DNA from 3 places in the Vibrio sp. CB1-5 genome. Region 1 is predicted to be linked to each of the others. Evidence: predicted binding sites of a transcription regulator. Region 1 holds the regulator's gene; each other region holds the start of a gene.
The links. The regulator PurR, encoded in region 1, represses purine synthesis genes. The targets are predictions, from matches to a motif close to TNANGNAAACGTTTNCNTNA.

Region 2: the regulator PurR is predicted to act here: its motif matches at 1,691-1,710, upstream of ACJB0T_RS21355 (NupC/NupG family nucleoside CNT transporter).
Region 3: the regulator PurR is predicted to act here: its motif matches at 1,029-1,048, upstream of ACJB0T_RS00925 (phosphoribosylaminoimidazolesuccinocarboxamide synthase).

What each region holds. Positions count from the first base shown of each region.
Region 1 covers NZ_JBJHPB010000007.1:78,180-80,455, reverse strand. Annotated here, with positions in the region: gene torD (molecular chaperone TorD) at 1-547, shown strand, start outside; gene purR (HTH-type transcriptional repressor PurR) at 908-1,912, shown strand; cyclic di-GMP riboswitch class I at 2,093-2,179, shown strand.
Region 2 covers NZ_JBJHPB010000049.1:73-2,348, reverse strand. Annotated here, with positions in the region: gene deoD (purine-nucleoside phosphorylase) at 1-180, opposite strand, end outside; gene ACJB0T_RS21355 (NupC/NupG family nucleoside CNT transporter) at 192-1,412, opposite strand; purine riboswitch at 1,555-1,652, opposite strand; gene ACJB0T_RS21350 (YibL family ribosome-associated protein) at 1,898-2,254, shown strand.
Region 3 covers NZ_JBJHPB010000001.1:209,430-211,705, forward strand. Annotated here, with positions in the region: gene ACJB0T_RS00915 (hypothetical protein) at 1-72, shown strand, start outside; gene ACJB0T_RS00920 (hypothetical protein) at 413-814, shown strand; gene ACJB0T_RS00925 (phosphoribosylaminoimidazolesuccinocarboxamide synthase) at 1,161-2,267, shown strand.

The DNA.
Region 1 (2,276 bases):
CCCTGAAATACGTTCGTTTCTAACTGGCCTTGGCGAAAACCCATCGCTGTCGGAGCCAATAAAAACCTTCACTGATTCGCTCAATAGATTACAAATACGTGAAGATGCTCAGTTGGAACTCTCTGCCGATTTTTGTGATCTGTTTTTGAAGACCGACAAATATGGCGCACTGCCTTATGCCTCAATGTACATTGGCACTTCTGGCCTACTCAATGACCAGCCTGCACAAGATATGGCAGATCTGCTCGCCGAGCACGGTATCGCGGTAAATAAAGATCTCAATGAGCCTGCGGACCACCTTGCCATCGAACTCGATTTTTTAGGTAACCTCATCATCCGTTCGAACGAGTTGGAAAACGACACACATATGAATGATGCACTGCACGAACAAGCGGACTTCATCAATACTCATCTAATGAGTTGGTTACCTCAGTTTGTTAAGAAGTGCCAACAGTTTGATGAATTTGGTTTCTACTCTGCTGCTGCTCTCCTCTTACACGCCTTCTGTCAGTTAGACCTGACCTACCTTACGGATGAAAACGACTAACTACGATTTCAACGAATAGGCGCAACACACACTAAAGGTGCAAACATGGTTTTCAGTCATCTGAGTCAATTTTGCGCCTTAGTTATAAATTTGTGGGATAAATGATTGCCAGCTCACTAAGCTGCGACTACAATCCGCCGTTTAAATGCAATCGCCCATTGGTATTACAGAAAGTCACCTCCACTTAGGTGTCAATATTGAGCTTTGAGCTCAATTTGTCGATTCTACTTAGGCTTGCATACACTTGCCGGTTTCCGCTTTTGCATCCGTTTATTCACAAAAGCGCTGGAACCACTAAAATTAAAGCGGCACAAACGTTTACTCACTAATTCAATAAGCCGCGACTTATAGGATATCACTATGGCAACCATTAAAGATGTCGCCCGACTTGCTGGCGTTTCCACGACCACAGTATCCCACGTAATTAATAAAACTCGCTTTGTTGCAGAAGCAACACAAGAAAAAGTGATGGCTGCCGTCGATGAACTTAACTATGCGCCTAGTGCTGTTGCTCGTAGTTTGAAATGTAACTCGACTAAAACCATTGGTATGTTGGTTACCCAATCGACAAACTTATTCTTCTCAGAAGTGATCGATGGTGTAGAAAGTTACTGCTACCGCCAAGGTTATACCCTGATTCTGTGTAACACAGGTGGTGTTTACGAGAAGCAGCGCGACTACATCCGAATGCTAGCGGAAAAACGCGTAGATGGCATTTTGGTAATGTGTTCTGACTTGACTGAAGAGCTTCTTGAGATGCTTGACCGTCACGCCGACATTCCAAAAGTGATCATGGATTGGGGTCCAGAGAGCTCTCAAGCCGATAAGATCATCGATAACTCAGAGGAAGGTGGCTATCTAGCGACTAAGTTCCTGATTGAGAAAGGTCATACTGACATTGCTTGCCTAAGTGGTCACCTAGAAAAAGCGGTATGCCAAGAACGCATCATCGGCTACAAACGCGCGCTAGCGGAAGCAGGCATAGAGATGAAAGAAGATCGCATTCTAGAAGGTAACTTTGAATGTGATACTGCGGTTATCGCTGCTAACCGCATCGCTGCAATGGAAGAGAGACCAACGGCCGTATTCTGTTTTAATGACACAATGGCATTTGGATTGATGAGTCGCCTGCAACAGCTTGGTGTGCGCGTACCTGAAGATATCTCTGTTATCGGTTATGACAATATTGAACTGGCTGAATACTTTTCGCCACCGCTGACAACAGTGCACCAACCGAAGCGACGTGTTGGTAAAAATGCCTTTGAGATTCTACTAGAACGAATCAAAGATAAAGGTCACGAAAAACGCATTTTCGAAATGCACCCAGAAATTGTAGATCGTGACTCTGTCAAAGCCCTAACCTAACGCTGACAAAAGTGCCGATTTCGGCACTTTTTTTTGATCTCCATTCAAACTTTTCCACTGCTTATGTCAATTTTTTTATTCACCTTGAGGCACAAATAACCAAACATTATTTGAACCAAGATCACATTTCCAAAAATCTACAATCAATCACTTACATAGTTTTCCTATATGCTATATGTGTCACGCACAGGGCAAACCATCTGAAAAGGTGGGACGCAAAGCCTCCGGCCTAAACCAATTTTATTGATAGGTAGCGGGGTTGCCGATGGCAAGGGAAAAGACTCAGTTATAGCGGCGGCTTAACAGAGCTCTGACACCCGTTTGCTATACTCTCGGACCTGATTTTGGTGACACAATCAATAAC
Region 2 (2,276 bases), on a different contig from region 1:
AACGGACATTTCTTTACCTTGGTAAGTGCCGGTATAGCCGTATACGTTGCGAACATCGCTCACCAAACGCGGGTTTTCTAGGTAAGTTTCAGCAATCAACTTAGCGCGAAGTGGGTCTCCTGGCATTAGAATCGTTTCTGCAAAGTCACCTTTGTTCGCATTAATATGTGGAGTAGGCATGGAGTTTTTCCTTAAGACAGAGTGATAAGCAGGCCAGCGATAGTGCCTGACATTAAGTTCGCTAGAATGGCGCCAAATAGTACACGTGGGCCAATTTCAACAAGCAGAGGACGACGCTCTGGGTTCATAGCGCCAATACCGCCAATCACCATGGCGAGCGAGCCAATGTTGGCAAAGCCGCACAGGCTAAAGGCAATGATAGCTTGAGTCTTTGCTGACAAGGTTTCGCTGACTTCAACAAAGCTCATGTAAGCAACAAATTCGTTTACGGCAATCTTTTTACCTATAAGAGCACCCGCGGTAACCGCTTCGCTCCACGGTACACCCATTAGGAATGTCAGCGGTGATAGGATATAACCGATAATCAGTTCAAGGCTCGCGTTCTCGAAGCCAGCAAGACCACCAAGGCCGGAGATAATGCCGTTAAGTAGTGCCACTAACGCAACAAAAGAGATGACAAGTGCGGTTACTGTTGCTGCTTGGTGCATACCAACTAGAGAGCCTTCTGTAATCGCATCGAGTAGCGATTTTGGAGCGTCTTTGTCGTCAACTTTGATGGCTTTGTCAGTAGTAACTTCCTCGGTTTGTGGACATAGCAGCTTCGCAAACAGCAGGCCAGCGGGCGCTGTCATAAAACATGCGGTAATAATGTACTTTGGATCCACACCTAAGCTGATATAGCCAATCATAGTACCACCAGCGACACTCGCGAGACCGCCAGTCATTACCGCGAATAGCTCCGAACGAGTCATATTTTTGACAAGTGGGCGAATCATAGACGGCGCTTCGATAGGACCAACAAAAATGTTTGCGGTTGCGCTTAGTGATTCTGCTTTTGACGTGCCCAGTAGCTTGGTTAACACGCCACCAATCACGTTGATCAGCGTTTGCATGATGTTGAGGTAGTACAGTGCAGAAATAAGCGCCGAAATAAAGATAATGACGCAAAGTACGTTGATGACGAAAATGAAGCCCATTTCGAACTTACCTAAGCCACCAAAAGCGAACGCTAGACCTTCATTAGCGTAGGAAATAACGTGATTGACGCCATTCGACATGCCTTGCAAAATTTGCTCACCCAGAGGGACAAACATAACGAAGGCACCAAAACCAATTTGTGCGGTCAGGGCAAGTAGGACAGTACGTTTATTGATGGCTTGACGGTTTTCAGAGAAAAGAAAACCAACGGATAGCAGTGCGATAATTCCGACAATGCTCATAAGTAGTGACATGATACAACTCTTTCATGTGTTACCTAGCAATGTCCGTATTAAATAGGTAGTAATAAATCTAAGTGATCGCACTTGTCTCAGGTATTAAGTGCGTGTGTATAAATAACACTCACTGATCAGACTTATTTGGCATAAGAGCAGATGTGGATTCGAGTCATTTTATAGCGGAGCATTATTGGTGCTCTGTAGAAACGCTTCACCCTATCTGAAGCTTATACAAAATGCCTGACAGTAAGTCCCCAATTTGGGGTGAGCGGATTCTATAGAAAGGTTTTTGCGATTGCAACCGTTTGCTTTTTACTATTTCAACGGTTTGAGAAATTTCTGCGTTCAACTCTGGCATTCTTGAATCGTAAACTTTATGATGCGCGACCAAGATACGGGATCGTGCGCACTGATGTCAGTTATGCAGATTGGCTGCGGATAAGTTAGACTCTGAATATCCAGCGTTTGTCCCCATCATTCACCATAAAAAGGTCCATGCCATGAGCTCGAAACAAGAACTCCAGAAACTGAATAACCGCCTAGATAAGTGCAAGCACAAGCTAAATGGAGCTAAAGCTCGTGGTGACAATGAAATGATTTCACGTTTTACTGATGAAATTGACAAAATAACCAAGAAACTGGCCCAACTAAAGCACAAGCAAAGCTACGACATGAACAAAGAGCGTAAGAGTTTGCTGGACATGCCTTTCTCTCGTGAAATCACCAAAGCAGAGCAGGCGGATATGGGTAAGCTGAAAAAGTCTGTGAAAGGCTTAGTTGTTGTTCACCCAATGACGAAAATTGGTAAAGAGCTGAAGCTTAAGGTAATGACAGGTTACGCACCAAAACCTTTCTAACGCAGTTTTAGCCAAGAAGGCG
Region 3 (2,276 bases), on a different contig from region 1:
GCCATTATGGACGTCAGACAGTTCAATCAAGCAGAAATCGAATTTAGAAATCGAGCAAACGCTCAGCAATAACCGCAATGCGCCTCTGCCCTCAGAGGCGTTTTAGTTTCCGCCTCCCAAATACTGCGCGCTCAAAGGCTCTCGCCACCTTCTTTTCCTAGTTTCGATTTTCTTGATCTTGCCTCTAGTCACATGAACCGTGTTTTTGTACAGATCGTCTATACAGTAGTTTTTTATAGTTAGTACTGTATAGCGGGAAACCATTACCAAACATGCCATTCTGTTAAAAAATAAACACTAATAAAAACATAACCTTAAATTATCTTGAAGAATTAATGCTCAAAAAGTGCTTGATCTTTCCCCTGCAAAAAAATACTGTATATCCATACAACATGTATAAAGGAACAGGGTTATGTTAATCAACAATTCAATGCAGTCTAGATACAATGTTTCACGCTCATACACTTCATTTGACAGTGCGGCTGCACAACGTGGGATCCAGGATGAGATCCTTGAAAAGCTGTCGCAATTAACATCTAGACCTCAATGGATTTTGTTAACAGCAGAATGCCCTCGCCCTTCCACAGGCCAAGTTCTACATTTCCATAAGCTTGGCAATCACATGGTACAAATGAAGCCATCGGTAAGTCTTACTCAATATCAAGTGGTCGAAAAAGCTATTCGTTCTGGCAATGCCTGCGCCATCATCGCCAACGGCTCATTCACTACTCAACAGCAAGCGACTTTGAATGCATTGGCACTAGGCCATCAATGTGAAGTGATTTTCCTCTCTGGTGAGCACTACCTGCACTAATTCTTAGATTCATCGTCCTGCAGCTAAGAATTCACTGCTACTTAGTTGCCGGACGATGGGCTATCGCTCATCGTTGTTGTTTATCTTGTTCTTCCTGTAGTTGGCTCTATTATGCTTAGTTCTATAGTAAGTCACTTATTACCACTCTGTTACGTAAAGTCTTTTCCTTATCAAAGCGTACTTTTTCATCGATCAACGTTAGTTTGATAACTAATTGCGCAAACGTTTGCTTTTTCTCTGGCAGGATCAAACAGTTCTGGTATGATGCGTGGCAATTATGAGTGATTCCACTCTTCCACTTGTTGTCGCCCAGTATCGCGACTGTAAACCAGATAGGAATGTCTCCATGAGTCTTGCTGATCAAGTTCTAGCCGTAAACGACGATCTCCCAATCCGCACCGATAAGCCTGTTCACAGTGGCAAAGTGCGTTCTGTCTATTGGTTGACTGAAGAAGATAGCCGCCGCCTAATCAAACAAAAAGGCTACGATGTAGCAGAAGATGCACCACTAGCCATTATGGTTATCAGTGACCGTATTTCTGCGTTTGATTGTATTTGGCACGGTGAAGGCGATCTTCGTGGGGTTCCTGGTAAAGGCGCTGCCCTTAACGCGATCTCTAACCACTGGTTCCAACTGTTCAAAGACAACGGCCTCGCTGACAGCCATATTCTTGATATCCCTCACCCATTCGTGTGGATCGTTCAAAAAGCCAAACCAGTAATGATTGAAGCTATCTGCCGTCAATACATTACAGGCTCAATGTGGCGTGCGTATGAAAAGGGTGAGCGCGAGTTTTGCGGCATTACCTTGCCAGAAGGGTTAGAAAAAGACTCTAAACTGGAAGACATTCTCATCACACCATCTACAAAAGGCATTTTGCGCGGCATTCCAGACGTACCAGAAGCGGATGATGTGAACATCACACGTCAAAACATCAGCGACAACTTCGAAGCGTTTAATTTCTCAAACGCCAAGGACATCGACGGCTATGAGAAATTGCTTAAAGATGGCTTTGGCGTTATCAGTCAAGCTCTTGAAGCGATTGACCAAACGTTTGTAGACACTAAGTTTGAGTTTGGCTATGTGACTGACTCTAAAGGCCAAGAAAAGCTGATCTATATGGATGAAGTCGGCACACCAGATTCATCGCGTATTTGGGATACCCAAGCTTACCAACAAGGTAAGATAGTAGAAAACTCAAAAGAAGGTTTCCGTCAGTTCCTACTTAACCACTTCCCTGATCCAGATATTCTGCTCAACAAAGAGCGCATGCCAGAGCGTGAAGCATTGGCAAAAGACAACGCGCTGCCACTAGAGGCACTGATGGATGTTTCTCGTACATACACGGGCATCGCGGAGAAAATTACTGGACGCCCAATCACATTGAGCGAGAATCCAAAGCAGGAAATCATTGACATTCTGCGCGCTGAATACGACTTAATCGCCGATTAAGTACCGGCA